DNA from 2 places in the Methylovorus sp. SPW-M1 genome. Region 2 is predicted to be linked to the other one. Evidence: predicted binding sites of a transcription regulator. Region 2 holds the regulator's gene; the other holds the start of a gene.
What was found. Region 2 encodes FliA, which starts transcription of late flagellar genes. Its sites were predicted from a motif close to CTAAAGTTNNCNNAAANNNTGCCGATANNA; they were not measured.
Positions count from the first base shown of each region.

Region 1 (8,573 bases), 970 kb from region 2:
CGCAGGATATTCCACAAGCCCTGAAATGGTTTGGCCTGGCGGCCGAGCAGGGTGACAGCGATGCCCAGTTCAATCTCGGCAATATGTATCTCGAAGGGGAAGGCGTACCGGCCAGTATGGTGAATGGGTATATGTGGATATGGCTTGCCGCCGAAAATCCGCAGGATGCCCATAGGCGTAGTGGCAAGCGCAAGAAAATACTCATGTACCTCGAAGCCAAGATGACACCGGAACAGCTGGCAGAAGCCAAAGCTCTGGCGCAAACCTGTCAGGCCCAGCATTACCACAGCTGCAAGCTGGCCTGAAATGACACAATTGTGACCAATAGCGAGTCATCGCTATTGCATCATGTACTTGGCGTCGCCTTCCGCAAGGAGCCCACATACTTATCCACAGAAAATGTGGATGTGTGCAGGCAGGCGCTTTATGAGCTGCAAGACAGCATGGAACAACCGGCTTTCTGCCGAGCCCAATCCGGCCGCAAGGCATAAAGCGCCGCATGCTGCGGAAGATCATCGTAGGGCTGCCGCATGGCGCTGAAGAGTTGCTGCAGCATGGTGGTGTCGCCTTCGGTAGCCTGATCAATCGCCTGCTGCGCCAGATAATTGCGCAGGACAAAGCGTGGATTCACTTTGTGCATGGCAGTTTGCCGCGCCTCCTGGGACAGATTGTCGTGTTTGAGTCGTTCGCCGTAGCGTTGCAGCCAGGAATACAGGGGCGGGTGGAAGTCCTGCCACAACTCTTCACGATAAAACGCCGGGCGTAATGCTTCAGCTTTGGGGGCTTGCATATCCATATCGCCCAGCAGGCGGAAGAACATGGTCATGTCGACTTCCGCTCTTGTCATCAATTCGAAAATTTCGCTCATCAAGGCGGCATCATCGTCCTGCCAGTCGCGCAGCCCGAATTTGGCGGCCAGGCCCTGGCTCCATGCCTGCCCATAGGTGCTGTCAAATATGCCCAGGCTTTCGACAAGCGGCGCAGGCTCGGGCAACAACAGCGCCAGCGCTTCTGCCAGCCGTTCCAGATTCCAGCGCGCAATATCGGGTTGACGGCCAAAGCAGTAGCGGCGGCCGGAGGCATCCGTGGTGTTCGGAGTCCAGCCGGGATCAAAATTGTCTATCCAGCCATAGGGGCCGTAATCAATGGTGAGCCCGAGTATGGACATGTTGTCCGTATTCATGACGCCATGCACAAACCCTACGCGCATCCACTCCGCCATCAGCAGGGCCGTGCGGCGGCAGATCTCGCCAAACCAGATGGGCACGCGCTCATGCAGAGGCATATTGGCGGGGAAAGCCATGTCGGCAAAGTCGCGTTGCATGGTGAATTCGGTCAGGCGGCGCAGCAGATCAATATCCCCGCGCGATGCAGGCAGCTCAAAATGCCCAAAGCGTATGAACGATGGGGCGACGCGACAGACGATAGCGCCGGGCTCGCGTTCCGGATGACCATCGTAAAACATGTCACGTATCACGCTATCGCCCGTTGCCACCAGGCTCAGTGCCCGCGTGGTGGGGATGCCCAGGTGGAACATGGCTTCGCTGCACAAGAATTCGCGCAAGGAGGAGCGCAATACTGCCCGGCCATCGGCGCGACGGGAATATGGGGTGGCGCCTGCGCCCTTCAGTTGCAGTTCCCAGCGCTCGCCAGCGGCATTCACGGTTTCACCCAGAAAAATGGCGCGGCCATCGCCCAGCTGCCCCGCCCAGTTGCCAAACTGATGGCCGCCATAACAGGTCGCGTAGTGCTGCATGCCGGGCAATAAGCCATTGCCGGACAGGGCCTGCAGCATGGCGTCTGATTGCATATCCGCCGCAGTGAGTCCTAACGTGATCGCCATTTCGGGTGACCACGCCAGCATCCGGGGCGCGCTTACAGGCGTGGCGTCCACCCGCGACCAGAGTGCGCCATGCACCTGGCGCAGCTGGGCGCCCTGTATGGGGTCACCGGGGAGTTCGTTTAGCAGGCGATTATCGAATGACAGCATCATGACCTTGGATATAGGGGTTATTGGGCGGTGGCCGTTGTTGAATGCGTTGCCAGCCTGTGAAGTATCAATGACGGGCAGTGCTTCTTGCGAAGTCTAGCAGAAGCTCGCGATGAATCAGGCCCTGCAATCAAAAGACCACCAGTACCAAAACAAGTTTTGCCGGGCTTGAGCAAGTTTTTTTCATGATAGCCCTAAAGAATGCCCAAAGCCTGCCGATACAGTAGTGTAGATGAGGAGAATTGTATGGATTCCGTGACCAGTGCCACCGTAGCCGCCAGCATGGCCGAGACCAAGGCCGGGCAAGCCGTTAGCATGGAAGTGCTGAAAAAAGCCCTGGATGCACAGGCCACCGCTGCCGCTGGCATGATAGAAGCCTTGCCGAAAATCCAGAACCTGCCTGATCATCTCGGCCAGAATATCAATACCACGGCCTGACCTTCCCCTATCCCTGTTACCTGCCAGTTTGTAGGATGGCACGGATACACTTATCGGCGAAATGCCGATGCTGCCTGAGTAAGTACTAACGTATCATGGGGTATCCCTATCTCAAGATACCATCATGATCAAAATGCAACTGGCCATCAGCCTCAAATATGAAGTGCTGGACCCCCGGGCCGATTTCATCCTCAATCTGCATGCCGCGCAGACAGCGAATCAATCTGTCATGAACGAGCACCTGCAATTCAGCCAGCCATTGCAATATGAGCTCTACGAGGATACGTTCTATGGCACGCGCTATGTGCGTTGCCAGGCCGAGGCCGGCCCGCTGGAAGTGCATTATTCGGCGACGGTGGAAGTCGACCATCAGCTGGAAGCTCCCGACACCTTACAAGAAGTGGCGATTACCGATATCCCCATTCAATATCTGCGCTACCTTTACCCCAGCCGCTATTGCCAATCAGATCTGTTGCAAGCATTTGCCAACCAGCAGTTCGGTCACCTGCCACGCGGTTATGCCCGCGTAAAGGCAGTATGTGACTGGGTGCATGGCAACCTCGCCTATTTGCCGGGCAGCACCAACAGCATGAGCGCCGCGACGGATGTCATCGAACAGAAGGCCGGGGTATGCCGTGACTTTTCACATGCGATGATTGCCTTGTGCCGCGCGTTGAATATGCCAGCCCGCTTTGTCACCGGCGTCGATTATGGCTCCGACCCCGCCAGTGGCCCGCATGATTTTCATGCCTACGTTGAGGTGTATCTGGGTGATCGCTGGTATGTGTTTGAACCGACGGGCATCTCGCCGCGCCTGGGCTTGATACGCCTGGGCACGGGTCGTGATGCGGCCGATGTCTCCTTTGCTACGGTGTTCGGTGCGATTAACTCCTGGGCGCCGCTGATCGAGATTGAGGCCTTGCAGGATCCGGCATCCGGTATCGTGCTGCCTCAACACAGCGATCAGGCGGTCTCCACCGACGCTTGAGCGTTCAAGCGGCTGCGGCCTGGGGTTTTGGGGCGGTGTCGACTTCACCGCCGAGGGCTGCCAATAATTCGGGTAGAAGCTGACTCAGCTCACCACTCATCATGACAAAGTCGCTGTCGAACATCTCTTCGGCAGCGACATCTGCCGCCGCTTCTTTCAACACATCCAGTACTTCCAGGCGTTTGATCTGCAGCACATCGTTCAACACAAAGGCAATGCGGTCACGCCAGGTCATGGCCAGGCGGGTCACCTGCTTGCCGCCCTGAATATGTTTACGGATTTCCTCGGCTTCAAGGTCATGCCTTACATAACGCACGGTGGCCTTGTCATCGCCCAGCGCGCGTAATTCACAATCACGATCCACACTGAAGCCATGCGGGGCTTCACTGCCAGCCAGCCATCCTGTCATGGCGCTGGTGGGCGAGAGATTGGTCTTGATCAGGCGCAAGGAAAAGCCATCCACCGATTTGTGCAGTTGCTCCAACAAGGTATCCGCCAGGGCGGCGCTGGCGGCATCCACCACAAACCAGCCATTGGCAAGGTCCAGCCATGCATAAATAGTGCGGCGCAATGAAAACGCACGTGGCCGCAGCTCATCGGCAATCGCTTCCTTTAGCTCTTTCATCTGTTTGCGCCCGGGTTTGTAGCCCTGCTGTTCTTCCAGTTCCAGCGCGCGGGCCTTGGCATATTGGTTGATCACGCTGGTGGGCAGTATCTTCTTTTCCACACACAGCGCAATCAGCACTTGCTGAGCTTGCACATGCACAAATGGCTTGCCGGGACCGGCTGGCGCAATCCAGCCAGTCTGCTGCATTTCAGAGGTGGGGGTGTCTGGCAGGGCGTGGCGTGCCAGTTGGTCTTCAAGCGCTTCGACTGGGGTATTCCATTGGGAGATGCGATAAATCTGCAGGTTTTTGAACCACATGGTGCGTACTCAAAAACAAGGGATTTTACCCCAGTCGCCTATTCTTCCTGTGGCTTGATCGGCATGCGGCTTAAAAATTGATTGCTTGCCAGCCTCGCCAAATGGCGCTAGGCATACGCTTGGGAAGCGGATGCCGACTGTGGTCTGATGGCACGCCAAGGCGGCGTTGCACGCCCGACCAATGGTAGAATTCTGCTCTTTTGTCTGATGGGGCTGCGCATGCATTGCGGGATCGATTACGGGACATCCAACTCTTCGGTGGGTGTTGCGCAGAATGGCGTGGTGACCTTGTTGCCGCTGGAGGGCGAGAGTGTTTATCTGCCCTCGGCGGTCTATCGCCAGCGCCCGGACCATCTGGATGAAGAAGACGACGCCCGCATGACGCTGCGTCAGCAGCTGGGCGATGCCCGTGATTTGCTGTTTGGCCGTGCCGCCATTCAAGCGCATACCGAAGGCCCCACCGATGGGCTGTATGTGAAGTCCCCCAAGGTGTTTCTGGGGAGCGACCTCAGCCGTGACCAGCTGGAGTTTTTCACCGTCATCATCAGCCGTATGCTGGAGCGCCTCATGCAACAGGCGCGCGCGGCGAGCGGCATGCCCTTGCAGCAGGCGGTGATAGGCCGCCCCATTCGCTACCATGGCGTATACGGCGAACGCGGAGATGAGCAAGCACTCACCATTATGCGCGAAGCCGCGCAGGCAGCGGGTTTGCAGGATGTAATCTTCATGTATGAGCCGCTGGCCGCTGCGCTAGATTACGAAAATGGCCTGGTGAATGACGAGGTCTTGCTGGTGGTGGATGTGGGCGGCGGCACGACCGATTGCTCCGTGGTGCGCGTCGGACCGCATGCCAGCGCCAGTGCCGACCGTAGTGCTGATCTTTTGTCCTATGCCGGTACGCGTATCGGCGGTACCGATCTCGATATTCACATCGGCTGGCATCAGATCATGCCGCACTTCGGCAAGGATGGAGAGTTGCACCACAAGGCGTTTGATGCCATTTCCGTCAACAGCATTCCCAGCCAGCATGCCTTTTACAACCGGTTTGAAATGCCGGTGCATGGCGAGCCGGATGAAGCGCGCCGCCGCTTGTACAAGGTCTGGCGAGAGCGCCTGACCCACAGTCTGGTGCGTAGCGCCGAGCAGGCCAAGATTCGGCTGACGGATGCGGCTGATACCCATATCAATGTGGATTTTGTAGCGCCAGAGCTGCAACTCGGCATGAACCGTGACCAGATGCAGCAGGCGATTACCCAGGCCACCGAAAAAATCCGCAAGGTGATTGAAGAGGCCCGTGCCGGGGCTGGGGTGCGCATTGATAAAACCTATTTGACCGGCGGCTCGGCGGTATCGCCCGTGATACAGCAGGCGATACGCAATGTGATGGGCGATGACATGCCGCTGGTGACCGGCAATATGCACGGCGGCGTGGCCAGTGGCCTGGCGCTCTATGCCAGTCGCTGGTTTTCGCGCTAGCAGGCGCTCGCTTAATCCGTGGTGCTGGGGCTCCAGAAGGCCTGCCCAACATGCGGGCTCTGCTTGAGTTGATCGATCAGCTGATCCAGTACCAGACCATCGACCGAGGTGGCTGCCAGCGTTGCTTCAATTTCAATCTCGTTTTCCCCAAAGGCATGCATGACCAGGGCTTGCAGCGGATAACCGGTTTGCTCCAGAGCCTGCTCCAGCAGATACATGGCTTCTTTCTGATGGGTGCGCGCCGCGATGACATATACCGTATTGGTCAGCTCTACTGCCGGCGTATCCATGGGCTGGCGGTTGATACGGTTCACCACGGGACGTAACAGGGTATTGGCGGCCAGGACAAACAGCGCTCCCAGCAGGGATTCCAGCAGAAGATCGGCACCAGCGCAGGCGCCCACCGCCGCGGAGCCCCACAAGGTGGCCGCGGTGTTCAGGCCGCGCACATTACCCTGTTCGCGCATGATGACGCCCGCGCCGAGAAAACCTATGCCTGACACCACATACGCCACCACATGCACTGATCCCTCATGCCCGGTCAGCCGGTTCGCCATGTCGACAAAAATGGCGGCGCCCACCGCCACCAGCACATTGGTGCGTAGCCCGGCTGTGCGCTGTCTGTACTGACGTTCAAAGCCGATCAGGCTGCCCAGTACAAACGCCGTACTGAGGCTGATCAGGGTATCGAGTAGCGAGAGGAGGTTGATGTTTTGCCAGGCTTCCACAGAGGGCTCCTTTTATAGCGAGGGTTATCTTGCGAGCGCTAGCATTATCCTGATTTCCTGGAAGCTTGTATGCATGATCAGCGCTATGGGCACTGGGTACGCGTCCGGTATGGCTGGTGAGGTCGCGTAGTCATGGCAATGCATGTGCAATCTTGTCCAGCTTGCAGGTCCGCAAGGCAGCAGACGCTGTTAATATAGTGGGCGTTAACATTTCAAATAGGTCGCTGACATGCGTTTACTGATTGCCCTCATCCTGCCCTGGCTGACATTTTTCACCATTGGCCGTCCCATCGCAGGCATCGTCTGTCTGATTCTGCAAGCCACGCTCATCGGTTGGCTGCCCGCTACCATCTGGGCGGTTTATGCGCTCAGCCAGTACAAGACCGATCAGAAGATCGCCGACGCACTGAAGTCGAGATAGTCCATGCAACATCTGCTTGATCTGCTTCAGCAATACGGCTTGCTGATTGTGTTTGCCAATGTGTTTCTGGAGCAGATCGGCTTACCTATTCCGGCTTACCCCACCCTGCTGGTGACGGGCGCCATGCTCACGCAGGGGCAATATAGCCCGGCGCAACTGCTGTTGACTGCCGTGATTGCCTCGCTGCTGGCAGATCTGGCCTGGTATTTTGCCGGACGCCGCTTCGGCCGCCGGGTCATGAGCAAGCTATGCCGCATTTCCCTGTCGCCTGATTCTTGCGTGCGGCAGACTGAGTCGGTGTATCTGCGCATCGGGCCACCTGCCCTGCTGTTCTGCAAATTCATTCCCGGCTTTGCCTCGGTGTCCAGCGCGCTGGCCGGTACTGTGGGTACACGGGCCACGACCTTTATCATTTTTGATAGCCTGGGAGCTGCCATCTGGGCGGGCTCAGCCATAGTGCTGGGCACGCTGTTCAGTAGCGCCATTGATGAATTGCTGGATATTCTGAGCGAGATGGGCAAATGGGGTGCCCTGTTGCTGGGTATCGCCCTGGTGGCCTTCATCCTCAACAAATGGTGGGAGCGGCACCGCTTTATCAAGTCGCTGCGCATGGCGCGCATTTCGGTGGATGAGCTGGATACCATGCTCAAAAGCGGCTCACGCCCGGTGATTGTGGATGCCAGACCTGCCCATCTGCAAGGTGATGGCCGTATTCCCGGTGCGCTCAGCATGACCGAGGACACCATTGATAGCGTGTTTATTGATACCGATATCGATACGGATATCGTGCTCTACTGTTCATGCCCCAATGACGTGACCGCGGCCAAAATGGCCAAGCTGCTCATCAAGCGTGGTTACCACAAGGTGCGACCACTCAAGGGCGGCATCGATGCCTGGGTCGATGCCGGTTTCAAGATAGAGCCTTGAGCAATACTCAGGGCGGGCTATACAAACATCCCGCCTGAGACTTCAATACGCTGGGCATTTACCCAGCGGTTATCTTCCGATAACAACGATGCCACCATGGGGCCGATATCGTCGGGCAAGCCCACGCGTCCCAGGGCAGTCTGGCTGGCCACAAATTTATTGACCTCGGCGTTATCGCGTACCGTGCCACCACCAAAGTCGGTTTCAATGGCGCCAGGGGCCACTACATTCACCGTAATGCCACGTGGCCCCAGCTCTTTTGCCAGATAACGCGTCAGCACTTCCACGGCGCCTTTCATGGCGGCGTAAGCCGAGTAACCCGGCAAGGAAAAACGTGCCAGGCCGCTGGAAATATTGATGATGCGTCCCTGATCTGCCATCAGCCGCAGCAGCTTCTGCGTCAGGAAAAATACGCCTTTGAAATGGATATTGACCAGCGTATCAAAGGCTTCTTCTGTCGTTTCAGTGAACGGGACATGGATACCGATACCCGCGTTGTTGACCAGAAAATCAAAGGTATCGCGCTGCCAGTGGGACTGCAGCACCTGTTTCACTTCCTGGGCAAATCGCGCAAAAGAAGTGCTGTCGCCCACATCCAGCTGCAGTGCCACCGCTTTTCTGCCCATGGCCTCAATGCTGCTGACCACGGCTTCTGCTTCCGCGCGCTGGCTGCGATAGGT
Region 1 is NZ_CM132626.1:186,068-194,640, forward strand. It holds gene ACWWD9_RS00845 (tetratricopeptide repeat protein) at 1-305, shown strand, start outside; gene ACWWD9_RS00850 (protein adenylyltransferase SelO) at 425-1,990, opposite strand; gene ACWWD9_RS00855 (YjfB family protein) at 2,237-2,428, shown strand; gene ACWWD9_RS00860 (transglutaminase-like domain-containing protein) at 2,553-3,416, shown strand; gene ACWWD9_RS00865 (recombination-associated protein RdgC) at 3,421-4,341, opposite strand; gene yegD (molecular chaperone) at 4,561-5,817, shown strand; gene ACWWD9_RS00875 (MgtC/SapB family protein) at 5,829-6,545, opposite strand; gene ACWWD9_RS00880 (YqaE/Pmp3 family membrane protein) at 6,775-6,966, shown strand; gene ACWWD9_RS00885 (DedA family protein/thiosulfate sulfurtransferase GlpE) at 6,970-7,893, shown strand; gene ACWWD9_RS00890 (SDR family NAD(P)-dependent oxidoreductase) at 7,911-8,573, opposite strand, start outside.
Region 1: ACWWD9_RS00855 (YjfB family protein) is a predicted target of FliA. The motif match lies at 2,185-2,214, and genes of this name have one in related genera.

Region 2 (8,573 bases):
CCTGGCTGAAACCCTGTCCAAACAGGCCGAAGCCGCTACCCGCAAGCAGGAGCAACTGGGCATGACGCCTGTGCTGCTGGTACCGGGTCCGTTGCGCTCTGCCCTGTCGAAATTCCTGCGCCGTGCTATTCCGCATCTTCGTGTGCTGTCGCATGAAGAGCTTCCTGATTCAAAAACTATCCGTGTCACTAGCCTTATTGGAGGTCAAGCATGAACATCAAACGCTTTTTCGCATCGAGTTCCCGCGAAGCATTAGCCATGGTCCGTAAAAGCCTGGGTGAGGATGCCGTTATCCTGTCTAACCGTGCGGTCAACGGCGGTAACGAGATCCTGGCCTTCAAGGAAGAAGACATGGCCTCCTTCATGTCCGATGATACCCCGGTGCAAAGCAGCAAGCGCCGTGCAGCGCCTGCCATGGAGCCCCTGCCAGCTGCGCAGGCCCGCCCCGCAGCACGCCAGGCACGTCCTCCTGTGCGTCAGGCTGCACCCGAAGCCGAACCTTATCGCGCCGTGCGTACCGAGCCTGCACCTACCACCACGGCACGCCCCAAGGTCACCACCACGCCAGCGCAAGCAGCCGCGCCACAGTCCAACAAGCAGATCAATGACATGCTGAACGAGATCCGCAATATGCGCAGCGTGATCGAATCGCAACTGGTGGAAATCTCCTGGGGCAATATCCAGCACCGTGACCCGGTCAAATCCAACACACTGAACATGCTGCTGTCCGCAGGCTTCAGTGCTGCGCTGTCGCGCCAGATTGCCGAAAACATGCCAGATCATCGCACCAGCGCCGAAGCCAACACCTGGGTGCAATCGATTCTGGAAAAGAACCTGCAGGCCATCCCCAATGAAGATGAAATCCTCAATCGCGGTGGCGTGTTTGCGCTGATCGGGCCAACCGGTGTCGGCAAGACCACCACCACCGCCAAGCTGGCCGCACGTTTTGTCATGAAGCATGGCCCTGGCAAGCTGGGCCTGATCACGACCGATGCCTACCGGATTGGCGGTCATGAGCAATTGCGCATCTACGGCAAGATTCTGGGCGTGATGGTGCATGCGGTGAAAGACGAAGCCGACCTGAAAATTGCGCTGGAAGAACTCAAGGGCAAGCACACCATCCTGATCGACACCGTGGGCGTCAGCCAGAAAGACCGCATGGTGGCCGAGCAGATCGCCATGCTGTCCAGCACCCGCCAGCCGATCAAGAAGCTGTTGTGCCTCAACGCCACCAACACCGGCGAAACACTGACCGATGTGGTGCGTGCTTACAAGGTCAAGCAGCTGGATGGCTGCATCATCACCAAGCTGGACGAAGCCGCCACCATCGGCAGCGCGCTGGATGTTATCATCCGCGAAAAACTGCGCCTGTATTACGTGGCCAATGGTCAGCGCGTGCCGGAAGACCTGCATGTGGCCAACAAAAAACTGCTGATCCATCGCGCTTTCCGCGCTGGTGCGCAGAACACGTCATCCTTCCAGTTCAAGCATAACGAGCTGCCATTCCTGATGGGCAATACCTCGCCAGTCGCCACCAAGCTGAGCATGGGAGCCGATCATGTCTAGTTTCCGCGAAGATCAAGCCGCCGGTCTGCGGCGCATCATGTCCGGCCCCCGGCCCCGTATCGTGTCGGTGTTATCCGCCATGCCGGGCAATGCCCAGGCCAGACTGATCAAGAATCTCGGTGCCTCGATTCAGGATGATGGCAACAATGTCATCATCGTGCACGCCACCGCCAATACGGGTGATGCCCTGACCCATTACAAGCTGGGCAATACCCCCAGCCTGCTGGAAGTTGCCAATCAGCGCGTGCCTTTGAACAAGGCGATCAAGTTTTCCGAGCAGGGTTATCGCATCAGCCGTCTCTTGCCCAAGCAGGGCAGCATGCAGTTCCAGCAGGCAGAAGGCCTGCAGCTGGACCGTATCTTCGGCAAGCTGGCGCAGGAATATGACATCGTGTTGGTCGATACTGTTTTAAATAATAACGCTCTGCCATTACAATCGCTCAACGATGGCGAAATTGTGATTCAACTCACGCGCGATCCGGAGTCGATCAAGCAGGCCTACATCCTCATCAAGCAGGTATGCAGTCAGCTGGGGCGACGTTCTTTCGGTATTGTGGTGAGCAACGCCAGCCAGGCCCAGGCCATGCTGGTGTTTGAGAACATTGCCCAGGTAGCACGCCGCTTCATGCAGATAGACCTGGAGTTCATGGGGGCGATCCCGGCGGATGAGCACCTGAGCCGGGCAGAAAAACTGGGGCGCGTGGTCATTGATGCATTTCCAATGGCACAAGCCTCGGCTGCCTTCAAGGCACTGGCGCGCAAGCTGGACTACCGGCAGGCGATACTGGCAGAAATTCAGCGCACTTCGATCACGCTGTAAGGCCAGGCCACAATACGCAGGGCAAGACAATGCCGTAGCCTCGGCTCAGGCACGGTTGCACATATCGGATTGATATGCGCAACCGCAGGCGGGCTGGCGCTCGCGCGGCACGGGTGTAGAATGTCGGCAAGCAATGCTTGTGATCCATCTCACACTATTAAACGACAAGGTGCCCAAGCAAGGAAAGTATGTATACGGCCACGGGAAAACCCAATCAGAAAGATAGCCTGCTGCACCAGCATGCCACGCTGGTGAAGAAGCTGGCCTATCAGCTGAAGGCGAAGCTGCCGCCCAGCGTGGAGCTGGACGACCTGGTGCAGGCCGGCATGATGGGCCTGCTGGATGCGATCAATCGTTATGAAGATACGCATGGCGCCCAGTTTGAAACCTACGCAGCCCAGCGCATACGCGGCGCCATGATAGATGAGCTGCGCAATGCCGACTGGCTGCCACGCAGCATCCGCAAGAACATGCGCGATGTGGAAGGTGCCATCAACCAGCTGGAACAAGTGCTGGGGCGGCCACCGACCGAAGGCGAAGTCGCCAAGCAACTCAAGATGTCGCTGGATGATTACTACGACATGCTGGGCGAATGCAGCGGCCACCAGTTGCTCTACTACGAAGATTTTCATGAATCCGAAGGCGGCGACCACTTTCTGGACCGCTTTCTGCAGGATGACTCAGGCAACCCGATCAAAGGCCTGCTCGACAGCAATTTCCGGGAAACCCTGATTGAGGCAATTGAAAACCTGCCCGAGCGCGAACAGATTTTAATGGGTCTGTATTACGAACAAGAACTTAACCTCAAAGAAATTGGCGCTGTGATGAATGTCTCCGAATCACGGGTCTGCCAGTTGCATAGTCAAGCCATTGCTCGATTACGCGCTTACATGAAAGAGCAATTATGGACTGGGGCAGCCTAGGCGGCATCTTACTCGCCATTTTCGGCATTCTGTTGGGGCAAGCCATTGAAGGCGGCAAGGTTGCTTCGCTGATTCAGCCTGCGGCTTTCCTGATTGTGGTTTTTGGCACTTTTGGTGCCGTCCTGCTGCAAAGCAAACCGGCCAATTTCAAGCTGGGTATCATGCTGCTGCGCTGGATTGTGCAGCCACCGGTGGATGACAGAAAAGAACTCAGCCGCCGCATCATAGGCTGGAGCCACACCGCCCGCCGTGATGGCCTGCTCAAGCTCGAAGCCCAGCTGTATAACGAAACCGACCCCTTCATCAAAAAAGGCCTGCGCCTGCTGATCGACGGCATCGCCGCTGACAAGATCCGCGAAATCTGCGCCATTGATATCTACTATTACGAAAGCCAGTACCGCAGTGCCGCCAAAATCTGGGATTCCGCCGGCGGCTACGCGCCTACCATTGGCATTCTGGGGGCGGTGCTGGGCCTGATTCATGTGATGGAAAACCTGTCCGACCCCAGCCGTCTGGGCAGTGGCATTGCGGTGGCATTCGTCGCCACGATCTATGGCGTGGGCCTCGCCAATATTGTGTTCCTGCCCATAGGCAGCAAGCTCAAGGCTTACGTATTGCAAGAGGCCAGCCGGCGCGAAATGCTCATGAATGCCTGGGTCTCCATCGCGCAAGGCGACCATACGCGCGTGGTGGAAGAGCGCCTCAACAGCTACATGCGCTGATACGGAACCCTATCCATGCGCAGAAGACAGGTAGAGGAAGACGAGGACAACAAGGAACGCTGGATGGTGTCCTATGCCGACTTCATCACCCTGCTGTTTGCGTTTTTTGTGGTGATGTACGCGATCTCCTCGGTAAATCAGGGCAAGTACGAGCAGCTGACATCGTCTCTGGGCACCGCTTTCACCGGCGAAAACACGCCCCAACTCAACAACCCGCCCGATGGCAACAACGAGCATGCCAATATCAAGGGCCTGTATGGGCAGCCATCCTTCATCCGTCCGCTGGAACTCGCCCGCCGCAACGACAAACAACGCCGTGAACGCGAAGCCATGACCGCCATGGCGAACAATCTCGCCAATCACCTGGCCCCCATGGTGCTGGAAGGCAAGATCAAGGTCATGCAGAACAACCGCGGCGTGCGGGTGGATATCCACGACAGCCTGCTGTTTGCGCCCGGTGCCTCCGAACTGCAACCCATTGCCAGCGGTCCGCTCAACGAGATCGCGCAGGCACTGAAAGCCAATAATCATGCGATTCAGGTGGAAGGCCACACCGACAATGTGCCCATCCATAACGACAAGTTTTACTCCAACTGGGAGCTATCCGCCATGCGCGCCAGCAGCGTGGTACGCATGCTGCAGGATAGCGGCCTGGATGAGAAACGCCTGAGCGCCGTGGGCTTTGGCGCCTCGCAACCGCTGGAGGACAACAGCACGCCACTGGGCCGGGCGCGCAACCGTCGCGTTTCCATCATGATTCTTTACGACTCGCTGATGCCCAATCAGACCGATGTTTCCGAGATTACCCCCGACAAAACGACGGTCATCCGGCCAACAGCGCCACCCGCACCCGAGGCAAGCAATGCCCAGGAAGCCACCGCTACGCCGGCAGCGGCACCAGCACCGGCGTCAGCCAAACCGCCAGCTGCAGCCAGCAGCAAACCCGCCGCCAACTAGCCCCCCGCTCACGGCTCAGCTAGCCGCAGCCCCCGAATTCTGCCATCATTCAACGCTTCACTTATCACCATAAGGCCTGTACATGAGCTCAAGTTCTCGCCTGCGCTGGGGCATTCTGGGTGCTGCCAGAGTCAATGAACGCCTGTTGCCTGCCATCGTGGCGGCGCCCAATGCCGAACTGGTTGCGATTGCCAGCCGCCGTCCCGATGCCGCGGCCGAAACCCTGAAAAAATACGCGCCCGGCACGCCCGGTGTCTCGCTTTACCATAATCTGGAAGCACTGCTGCAGGATGAGCGTGTGGAAGCCGTCTACCTGCCCATGGCCAATGACGAGCACGCCGAATGGGCGCTGAAGGCACTGGCCGCAGGCAAGCATGTGCTGATCGAAAAGCCCATGGCACTCAAGGTAGAGGACATCAACGCCATTGAAGCCGCTGCCCAGGCAAACAACCTCAAGGTGATGGAAGGCTTCATGTATCGCTTTCACCCGCAGCATCAGCGCGTGCAAGAGATTGTGGCCTCGGGGGTATTGGGCGATATCCGCTATGCGCACGCCAGCTTTTCATTCCTGATGCGCCCTGCCCGGCTTTATCGCCTGGCAAAAGACACCGCCAATGGCGGCGGTGCCATGTGGGATGTGGGCCCTTATGCCATCCATACCCTGCGCCACTGCTTTGGCAGCGAGCCCCTCGCCGTCTCGGCCATGGCCAAATACGCTGAAAGCGGCGCCGATATTTCTGCCAGCGGCATCCTGGATTTTGGCGATGGCAAACGCGGGCATTTTGATGTGAGTTTTGAATGCAGTCGGCAGTCCGAATACCGTATTGTCGGCAACAAAGGCTCGCTGATCTGCCATACCGTGTGGCAACTGCCAGGCACCAGCGATGTGCCATTAATCAGCTGGTGGACCGATGACGGGCAAAAACACGTCGAAACCTACGCGCCCAGCAACCATTTCAATCTGGAAATCGCCCATTTCAGCGACTGTGTACTCAACGATAAAACCCCGTTGCTGAGCCTGCAGGATGCCAGGGCCAATTGCCGCGCCATCGTCGCGACGCTGGAAGCCGCCGCCAGCGGGCGTAGCGTCAGCCTGGCTAGCAAGTAAGACGAGGGAAACCGGATGGATAGCCTGCTGCACGAAGTCATGAACACCATCATGGCCGAGTTTTCCGACCTGCCCAACGGGGCCGAGGTCACGCGCGTGGTTCTGCGTCTGGGCATCGCCGCGATGCTGGGCGGGCTTTTGGGCTATGAGCGTGAATTCCGCGGCAAGGCCGCCGGCATGCGCACGCACATGCTGGTAGCGCTGGGCGCAGCGATGTTTGTGCTGGTGCCAATACAGGCCGGACTCACCGACGCTGAAATCAGCCGCGTGGTGCAAGGGGTGATTGCGGGTGTGGGTTTCCTGTGCGCAGGCACCATCATCAAACATGGGCACGATGGTGAAGTGCATGGCCTCACCACCGCCGCGGGCTTGTGGATGACGGCCGCCATCGGCGTTGCCGCTGGTCTGGGCCGCGAATCCACCGCCATTCTGAGCGCCATTCTGGCGTATGCCATCCTGCATATCGTGCCCAAGCTTGCCCACCAGTATCACCAGGCGCAAGAAGGCAGCAAGCAAGACACCGAAGGGCAGTAAACCAGGCGGATCAGCATCCGCAGGCAAAAAAAAACCGCCCATCGGGGCGGCGGGGCGTTAACTACACTTAACGCCTCTGGAGGAACTGGAAGTTCGCTAGGCCTGTAATCCACTCCGCAGATAACTTTGCGTCGTGGCCTGGCCGTTGGCACCATACATCTGGCCAGGTGAGTGATGCGCATGCAGCGCATTGAGAAACTGTTCATTACGACTGAAGTGCTTGTTGATCAGCACGCCATTCACACGGTTCATTTCCTGGGCTTGCACCAGCATTTTGTGAAACTGCATCCACGATTGCTGCACAGCCACGGTTTTCTGGGCCACCAGCCAATCTGCCATGCCTTTTTCGCTGCCTTCGAAGCCCAGTTTCACCAGGGCGTCGTGACGCTTTTGTACCGTGCTGCCAAGCTCGCTGAGCAGATGCGCCTTCTCATCAAGAATCTGCTCGATCTCGTCCATATTGGCTCTCACCAGGCTGGCTTGTTCACGGGATAATAAAACGATCAATTGATTGACCAGTTGGCTATCCTGCTCGAACGAGATGCTTGTGCTCATGGTTATCTCACGATTTGGCTGAAGTTAATAAATCCTTAACGGTTTCAATCAGGCCATCGGCAACCTTGCCGGAATCGACCTGGAATTGGCCGTTGGTAATCGCCGTCTTGATGGCGTCTACCTTATCTGTGTCATATACCGTTTGCGTCGCAATCCGTGCTTCCAGGGATTGCAATTGCGAGGACAGTGGGGAAAGCGTGACGCTTTCGGTGGCGGTTGCGCCACCCACTGCCGGTGCCGGTGTTTTCTTTGCGGTGCCGGATTCGATCTTCTCGGTCACCAACCCAGTGGTTTTCTGGATGGAGTCATTGATCTTCATGGTTTTTCCTCATGCATGAATGTGTGTGCACCTTGCCTTCTATAAGGCTCATATCGGCAGGGTTTTCTTAAACTTTAACACCGATCGGCAAGTTTGAAACGGCTCTTGCCAGGCTTTACATTCATTCGACGCAAAAACACATGCTTAAAAACTGACTTCAATTTTTCCACCATTGCGGGCAATCCCGCTTACTACCTGCCCATTGGCGACCTTGACCCTCACCAGCTGGCCATCGGTAGCATTATTGAGCGCGTGGCCTTCGGCGCTGATACTGAAGCCCTTGCCTCGCGTAATCAGCGTGACCGTTTGGCCCTGCTGTACGACAGGTGACGCTTTCAGCATCTCCTGGCGCAGCACGGTACCGGCATTCATGGAAATATTAACGATGCGGCCAATGGCTTGTTCGGGATCGGTAAAGATACCGGGAGGCAGCTGGGCGAGATCGCCACTTTCAAACAGCAGGTCACCGCTATCCACCACACGGCCCTGAGCCAGCGGCGCGGCCGCCACCAGATACTGCCCCACCACATTCACTGTGGCCTGCATGTAGATGGTCCAGGCAGGCGCATTGCAGCGCACACCGACATTGGTCTTGCCCCAGGCACGGCTGCCCTGCGGCATGAACACTTCCAGCGCCGGGCATTTGGCGAGCTTGAGATTATTGTCTATGGCACCGGCAGTGACGGTGACACGACCGGGATAACCGGCGGTCTGCACGGTCAGGAATTCTTCGACCTTCTTGCGGATGGAGGTCAGGTTCTGCGTCTGGTCAGTATTCGGCATCGCTTCAGCATGGGAAAGCGCACTGCCAGCCAGGAGCAATATTCCTGTGCAGAATGCCAAAAATTGCTTTACGATAGAATGACTTGCCATGATGCGTTCCTCGACTGCGGAGAAAGATACAGCCTGCATTCTACGTAGCCGGGACAAAAGTAAATGGTGGAAAAAGACGACATTTCCCCCTTTACTCCTCTGATTGAAGTTGACTGTCGCGCTCTACACTCGCCCTCATCATAGATAACGGCTGCACTAAGTTAAAACTTGAGCCAGGTAAAAAAACCTGAGCTGG
Region 2 is NZ_CM132626.1:2,173,435-2,182,007, forward strand. It holds gene flhA (flagellar biosynthesis protein FlhA) at 1-214, shown strand, start outside; gene flhF (flagellar biosynthesis protein FlhF) at 211-1,566, shown strand; gene ACWWD9_RS10195 (MinD/ParA family ATP-binding protein) at 1,559-2,386, shown strand; gene ACWWD9_RS10200 (RNA polymerase sigma factor FliA) at 2,575-3,309, shown strand; gene ACWWD9_RS10205 (flagellar motor protein) at 3,291-4,031, shown strand; gene motD (flagellar motor protein MotD) at 4,047-4,988, shown strand; gene ACWWD9_RS10215 (Gfo/Idh/MocA family protein) at 5,071-6,096, shown strand; gene ACWWD9_RS10220 (MgtC/SapB family protein) at 6,112-6,630, shown strand; gene ACWWD9_RS10225 (flagella synthesis protein FlgN) at 6,727-7,185, opposite strand; gene flgM (flagellar biosynthesis anti-sigma factor FlgM) at 7,193-7,504, opposite strand; gene flgA (flagellar basal body P-ring formation chaperone FlgA) at 7,649-8,377, opposite strand.